Regions from separate parts of the Candidatus Caldatribacterium saccharofermentans genome, predicted to be linked through region 1. Evidence: riboswitches for the same ligand, from Rfam matches in the RefSeq annotation. Region 1 holds a riboswitch; each other region holds the start of a gene.

What was found. Region 1 has a riboswitch for cobalamin ahead of ACPT9Q_RS08150 (energy-coupling factor ABC transporter permease). Riboswitches for the same ligand answer to the same signal wherever they lie in the genome.
Region 2: linked by a shared signal. The riboswitch ahead of ACPT9Q_RS07355 (ECF transporter S component) and the one ahead of ACPT9Q_RS08150 (energy-coupling factor ABC transporter permease) in region 1 are both predicted to bind cobalamin.
Region 3: linked by a shared signal. The riboswitch ahead of ACPT9Q_RS05870 (helical backbone metal receptor) and the one ahead of ACPT9Q_RS08150 (energy-coupling factor ABC transporter permease) in region 1 are both predicted to bind cobalamin.

What each region holds. Positions count from the first base shown of each region.
Region 1 covers NZ_CP187957.1:1,608,325-1,610,511, reverse strand. The annotation lists gene ACPT9Q_RS08160 (MTH895/ArsE family thioredoxin-like protein) at 1-175, shown strand, start outside; gene ACPT9Q_RS08155 ((2Fe-2S)-binding protein) at 180-617, shown strand; cobalamin riboswitch at 664-834, shown strand; gene ACPT9Q_RS08150 (energy-coupling factor ABC transporter permease) at 983-1,627, shown strand; gene ACPT9Q_RS08145 (energy-coupling factor ABC transporter substrate-binding protein) at 1,624-1,890, shown strand; gene ACPT9Q_RS08140 (energy-coupling factor transporter transmembrane component T family protein) at 1,890-2,187, shown strand, end outside.
Region 2 covers NZ_CP187957.1:1,450,899-1,453,085, reverse strand. The annotation lists gene ACPT9Q_RS07375 (hypothetical protein) at 1-53, opposite strand, end outside; gene ACPT9Q_RS07370 (hypothetical protein) at 147-374, opposite strand; partial or broken gene ACPT9Q_RS07365 (hypothetical protein) at 479-598, opposite strand; gene ACPT9Q_RS07360 (hypothetical protein) at 774-1,073, shown strand; cobalamin riboswitch at 1,032-1,209, shown strand; gene ACPT9Q_RS07355 (ECF transporter S component) at 1,268-1,759, shown strand; gene ACPT9Q_RS07350 (AIR synthase related protein) at 1,756-2,187, shown strand, end outside.
Region 3 covers NZ_CP187957.1:1,154,709-1,156,895, forward strand. The annotation lists gene ACPT9Q_RS05865 (hypothetical protein) at 15-440, opposite strand; cobalamin riboswitch at 495-671, shown strand; gene ACPT9Q_RS05870 (helical backbone metal receptor) at 783-1,691, shown strand; gene ACPT9Q_RS05875 (hypothetical protein) at 1,645-1,962, opposite strand; gene ACPT9Q_RS05880 (iron chelate uptake ABC transporter family permease subunit) at 2,005-2,187, shown strand, end outside.

The sequences.
Region 1 (2,187 bases):
GTGCAGGGCCCTGGGGATTGATGCAGAGGTGACTCACGTTGCCGACCCCAGAGAGTTCGCTAAAATGGGAGTCCGCATGACCCCTGCCGTGGTCGTTGACGGAACGGTGCTCTTTTCCGGGAAAGTCCCAACCGTTGAGGAGCTCAAAGAAGCCCTTCAAAAACTCCGTTCGTGAGACCATGAAGAAAGCGTCATGCCCTGTATGCCACAGTGAGGGTCAGAACGTTCTGGCCCTCACTGTGAAGCACCTGGTGAGGGAGGCCCTGAGGGACACCGTACACGAAACGACGACTTACCACCTTTGCCTCAATCCACATTGCCCGGTGGTCTACTTTGATGCCTCTGGGAAGACCCTGAAGAAAGAAGACCTCAAGATTCCCGTATGGTACAAGGACGGAGCTTTTCCGAAGTACATCTGTTACTGCAGTCGGGTCACGGAAGAGGAGATACGCTCTGCCATCCGCCAGGGAGCAAGAACCCTAGAAGACATCCAGAGGATGACCGGCGCCGGAAGTAAGGGGTTTTGTCTTACTGAGAATCCTTCAGGACGGTGCTGTCACGGAGAAATCGCAAAAATCCTTGAGAAAGCTTGCAGGGTATCGCCACAGAGCCAGTAGTAACCCTTGAAAGATTCCCCTTCAGAATCTATAATGTTGCAAAAAGTGAATACCGTCCGTTGAGGGTGCCTTAAGGCTTAAAAGGGAAAGCGGTGAAAATCCGCTGCAGCCCCCGCTACTGTATACGGCGACGAATCCCAACCACTGGGGAACACCTGGGAAGGTGGGAGGAGGATGACCCGTGAGCCAGGAGACCTGCCCTCAACGATGCTAACCCTTCGGAGGGAAGGGCAATGGCAAAGATACTGCCCCTCTTTCTGGAGGGGCATTTTTGTTCCTCAAAGGAGGTGGACCCTGTGCGTGTTCTTCTCGTGGCTCTCTTTAGTGCAGCAGGTTTTCTCTTTTGCACTTCCCCCGTGTACGCCATGCACATCTCAGAGGGATTCCTGCCACCCCTGTGGTGCGGGGTGTACTTCGCCCTGAGTGCTCCCCTGGTCTTTCTGGGGTTTCTGCAGGTGCGAAGGATGCAGGATCCCCACACCAGAATGTTCCTTGCCCTGGCCGGAGCGTACATTTTCCTCCTCTCTGCCCTGAAACTGCCCTCGGTCACCGGTTCCTGTTCCCACCCCACAGGGACAGGACTCTCAAGCATTCTCTTCGGTCCTGTGGTCACCGCTTTTCTCTCGTCTCTTGTCCTCCTCTTCCAGGCGCTCCTTTTAGCCCATGGGGGCATCACCACCCTGGGAGCCAACATCCTCTCCATGGGCATTGCGGGACCCCTCACAGGATTCCTGGTGTTCCAGCTCCTGCGAAGATACCGTTTGACTGTGGCCGTCTTCTTTGCCGCCTTCACAGCTGACCTTGCCACCTACGTGGTTACCTCTTTTCAGCTTGCCCTGGCTTTTCCGGGACGGTCTTTCCTCCTCTCCTTCGCCAGGTTCATGGCCCTTTTTGCCGTCACCCAGGTCCCCCTGGCCGTCATGGAGGGGCTTTTGACCGTGGCGCTTTTTGAATACCTCCGGGCCCGAATGGGCGCTGAACTTACCCGTCTGGGGGTGAGGATAGCATGAAGGGGAAGATTCTCCTGCTTTTCCTCTGCTGCGTGGTGCTCTTTTTCGTTTCTCTCCGCCTTGGACAGCACCAGGGAGATCTTGCAGGAGCCGATGAAGAAGCCCAGGCACTCATTCAGGAAATCGCCCCGGATTTCAGCCCCTGGTTCTCCCCCCTCTGGGAACCACCCTCAGGGGAAATCGAAACCCTGATTTTTGCCCTGCAGGCAGCTACAGGAGGGCTCATCATCGGGTACATCCTCGGGAAGCGAAGCACGCACTGATGTTCCGGCACGTTGTGATGTTCGCCTGTGAAAGTCGGGGGCGCACCATGCACCCGGGGGAGAAAATGCTCGTCGTGTTTTTCCCCATCGTCCTTTTGGGATTCTCAAGAAGTGGTGCGCTCCTTGCCGCAAACATTGGGCTTTTCCTTTCCCTCCACCTCTTCTTCCGAACACCCTGGCGGTGGGTCCTGCGCTCCACACTCACCCTCCTGGGCTTTGTCGGTAGTTCCAGTTTTGTCCTTCTTCTTGAATACCCCCTGGATTTCGTCCTCCTTGTGGTCCTCCGCGCCGCTTTCT
Region 2 (2,187 bases), 160 kb from region 1:
TGCCTGATTGAGCACCTGTTGAACTTCAAAACTCGGAGATATCTGCGGTCCACCCCTTTCCTCCCCCAGCCCATGGGACGATGGGAGAGTCGAGCTGAGAGGATAGGCTTTTGTGGGCTTCGGCACTGATTCGCAATTCCAGCTCTCTATGGTGCCTGGCATTCTGGATTCCCCCGCGAGTTTCCGGAGAGGTAGATGTAGAGGTTTTCAAGGCCTCTTTGGTCTCTGGAATTCTTACCCCGGGAGAGGGCCTTGAGGAGCAAGGCTTCCACTTCCTCCCAGGAACTCTCTTCAACTGCCTTCCAGAGTTCCTCTTCTGAGCCATCCCGGGGCAGGGCTTCTCGGATGCGTTTCCCAAGGTGGAAGCGGTCCAGGATGAAGGTGGCCTTGGGGATGATCTCCAGTCCTTTCTTGGGGAGGAGGCCCCATCACCACAGAGGAAGATCTCCTGTACCGTGTCGAGGTCATAGTGTTCCTCCAGGTACTCGAGGACCTCGAGGAAGAGCTCTTCGGTGTCCTCATAGCAACCGGCAAAGTAGTGGGGATTCTTGAGCTTGGCTCTCCCTGAGCTTGAGACTTCCTTCCCCTCATGGACGTAGAGAGTTTCCCAAGGATTCTGGACTTCTTCCTCCTCTTTCTTCCCTTCTCTTTGGGGGAAAGGACCAGGGCTTCCAGGAGAGAATCAATCCTTTTCTTCCCAAAACCAACCTGGTCGTCGAGGAGGTACAGGTATTCTCTGATGTCTTCGTGTCCAAAGGAGGTTCTTCCTTGGGGTGACATCCCCAAACAGGGTGAGGATGGTATTCATGGTCTCCCAGAGCCTTTCCTCAAATTCCTGGAAATCCATTCCTTCAGGAAATGGAGAGAAAATTCCAGAACTCTCTGGAACTCTGATACCATGGGACCCTACCTCCAGAGTGCTTCCCATATACCAAGTTGGAACCCCCGATAAATTTCCGCTAACGGGGTTTTTCTCTCCCGTCCTCCTTGTAAGAACCACAAAAAGCGCTATAATACAGGAAAAAGTAGAAAAACTGGTTCCCTTCCGTGGTGCCCCTTTTTGGGGAGAATAGGGAAGTCCGGTGAAAGTCCGGCGCGGACCCGCCGCTGTGATGGGGAGGAAGGAGAGCATAGCCACTGGCGAAAGCTGGGAAGGGTCTCCTTCCGAGGAACCTGAGCCAGAAGACCTGCCACGGAAGCGCCAAAGAGGGTGATGGCAAAGCCCTCAGGCATTGCCTGAGGGCTTTTTTCATTTCAGGAAAGGAGGATGCCGATGGAACGGAAAGCTCTGAGCACTTCTTTCCCCCTTCGCCTGAGCCTTGTGGCTACCCTCGTGGCCTTGAGCGTTGTGGGGTCGTTCGTGAAAATCCCCAGCCCCACCGGAACCGTGGCTTTAGACTCCCTTCCAGGATTTTTCGGTGCCCTGTTTTTGGGATACCCTGAGGGAGCGCTCATCGCCTTTCTGGGGCACATTCTGACTTCCCTGAACGTCGGGTTCCCCCTGGGGGCTTTTGTGCATCTTGTGATTGCCCTGGAGATGGCAGGCATTGCCCTGGCCTTTCGTTTTGCCTTCCTGCGGTGGAAGTACCCTGGGGCCGTCCTTGTGGGCACCGTTCTCAACGGCGTCTTTGCCCCGCTGAGCGTCGTCCCCCTTTTCGGGTGGGGGTTCTTCTTCGGTATCCTGCTCTCCCTCCTTGTAGGATCCTTTGTCAACGTCTTCCTTGCCGCCCTTCTTCACCGGGCGTTGGCACGGCGATGAACCGGGATTGCCTTGTGGTGAACACTGGCAAAGAGGAACTCCTCGTGGCCTGTGACGCCCTTGGTGGGATAGGACCAAAACCGGGGGACAGTCTCTCTGTCCCCCTCGAAGTATCCGCTCAGTTCACCGCCCGGGTTGCCCTGGCAGAAATCCTTGCGGCGGGAGGAGAGCCTCTGGCGCTTTCTGTAACCCTGAGTATGGAACCCTATCCCTGGATTGAAGAAGTGCAAAGGGGAATCTCCCGGGAACTCCGCACCATCGGCAAAGAGGATCTCCCCTGCGTCTTCTCTACAGAGAAGAACGTCCCTACCTCAGCCACCGGCCTTGGGATAACCGTTCTTGGCCGAAGAACCCCAAAAAGGGAGGAACCGCTCCTCGAGGGAACCCTGTATGCTCTGGGCGTCCCTTCCTGTGGCCGGGAAGTCCTG
Region 3 (2,187 bases), 450 kb from region 1:
TCATTATACCACACTCAGACGCTGCCAAAACCAGCGTGGTACTCAAACCGAAAGCCGTGCCTTTCTGCAGCCTCTGCGAAAGCCTTTCGAATTGCCCCATAGTCAAATCGGTACTCATACTTTGCCCCGAAGAGGTTCGATTGCTCCTCAATGGTGCCGCTTCTTGGGCCGGGAGTGACCCGCGTGACCTCCTTTGTAACGCCAAAGCCCTGGATGTCCTCACCGGAGGCAATTCCCGAACCCCGTTCTTGCAGCATTTCGGAGAAGTGGAGCACTTTGGCACTGTCATCGATGCGGAAGCGGGCAACGTACTCAAGGCGGTCTTTCCGCAAAAACCCCCTTCGTTCGGCAAGAGTCACGGTGAGGGTGAAAACACCTCGCTTTTCCTCGAGTTTCCCCGAGAGGTCCTGAGCAAGTTTTTCGATGTCCTCGCAAAGCATCGCATTGCCTTCTTTCTGGGTGTAGTGTTCATTGTACCACAGAGTGTGGTATACTTACAGTGGTTCGTTTCAGGTGGACGTGGTCCTTAATAGGGAAGCCGGTGGGAATCCGGCGCGGTCCCGCCACTGTGACCGGGGAGCAGGGTGCATGTGCCACTGGGGAAACCCGGGAAGGCGCGCCTTAAGCGATGATCCGGAAGCCAGGAGACCTGCCTGAAGCGCATCCCAACCACTCTTCGCGGAAAGAGGAGGTGGGAAAGTGTCCTGGACTCCGCCCCAGGCATGGAGCATAGCCCTCCCTCTCCCCCTCCTCCTTCGCGAATTCTCAAGGGGGTATGGGCGATGAGGCGAAGAGTTCTCCTTCTTGCTGTTTTTTGCTCTCTCTTCCTGCTCTCTTCGGCTTTTGGGCTTGAGGTCACCGACGATACTGGGCGAACGATCACTTTGTCTTCCCCTGCAGCGCGGGTCATTTCCCTCACCCCGGCGAACACCGAGATCGTCTTTGCCCTGGGGGCGGAGGGAAGCCTTGTGGGGGTCACGACGTACTGCGATTACCCTGAGGAGGCGAAGAAAAAGGAGAAAATCGGGAGCATCACCGAAGTTGACCTTGAGGCAATCGTTCGCCTTGACCCGGACCTTGTGCTTGCCGGGTCCCTGACGCCTCCTGAGGTCATTGAGCGGCTGACCAAACTCGGGTACCCGGTGTTCGTCCTTGACCCAAAGTCTATTCCCCAGGTCATCGAAAGCATCCGGAAGGTTGCTCTCCTCCTTGGGAAGGAAAAGGAAGGAGAGGCCCTGGCTCAAGCCATGGAGAGGAACGTCCAGGAAGTTCAGGCCAGGGTTTCCGGTCTTTCTGAGGAGGAAAAACCCCGGGTGTTCCACGTCATCTGGCACAACCCTCTCTGGACGGCGGGGAAGGACACCTTCATCCATGAGTTCATCACCCTCGCTGGAGGGAAAAACGTAGTAGAGGACCTCTCGGGGTACGTGACCCTCGACCTTGAAGAGCTCCTCCGCCGGAATCCCGATATCATCACCGTGGTGAGCGCCCACGGGGAAAACCTCCCCTACAACTTCATCGTCTCCGATACACGGCTCAAAGTCCTCCAGGCGGTACAGCAAGGCCGGGTATTCGTGGTCGACAGCGACATCGTCTCCCGTCCTGGTCCCCGGATAACCCAGGCTCTGCGCATCTTTGCCTCCATTATCCATCCGGAGATTTTTGGACCGTACCAGTCTTCGAAGGAGTGATCTCGTCTTCCTCAAGAAGCTGCCATTCGGCGTATCCTTCCTTGCGCAAGGGAAGCCGCGCTCCGGTGAGGACCACCCGCTGTTTTGTCGGATGCGTTGTGACGGTTATGTAGGCCCGGACGAGATTCGCGATGGTGGCTTCTTGAAAGGTCAGGGTAGTGCCATCCTGGAGGACGATGGTGGTGCGGAGGTGTTTGTGGCCTTCAGGAATCTCCAGGACAATGGCTTGAATGTCCTCGTTCCGGAAAACCAGGGATTGCCCGCTGGGCATACTCTTCTCCTCCCTTCTCTTTTGGGAGTATAATCATGAGCCATGAAGCGGCGGAAGAGGTTCCGAAAACCTTTTCTTCTTTTTGGCTTTATTGCCCTTTGCGGGGTGAGTTTGTTTGTCGCCCAGGGGGTGGGTCAGGGACGGTATGCGCTCTCCGATTCTCTGGCCCTCTTCTATCCTGAGGGACTTTCCCCGAGTGAGCGGACCATCCTCTTTGCCATCCGC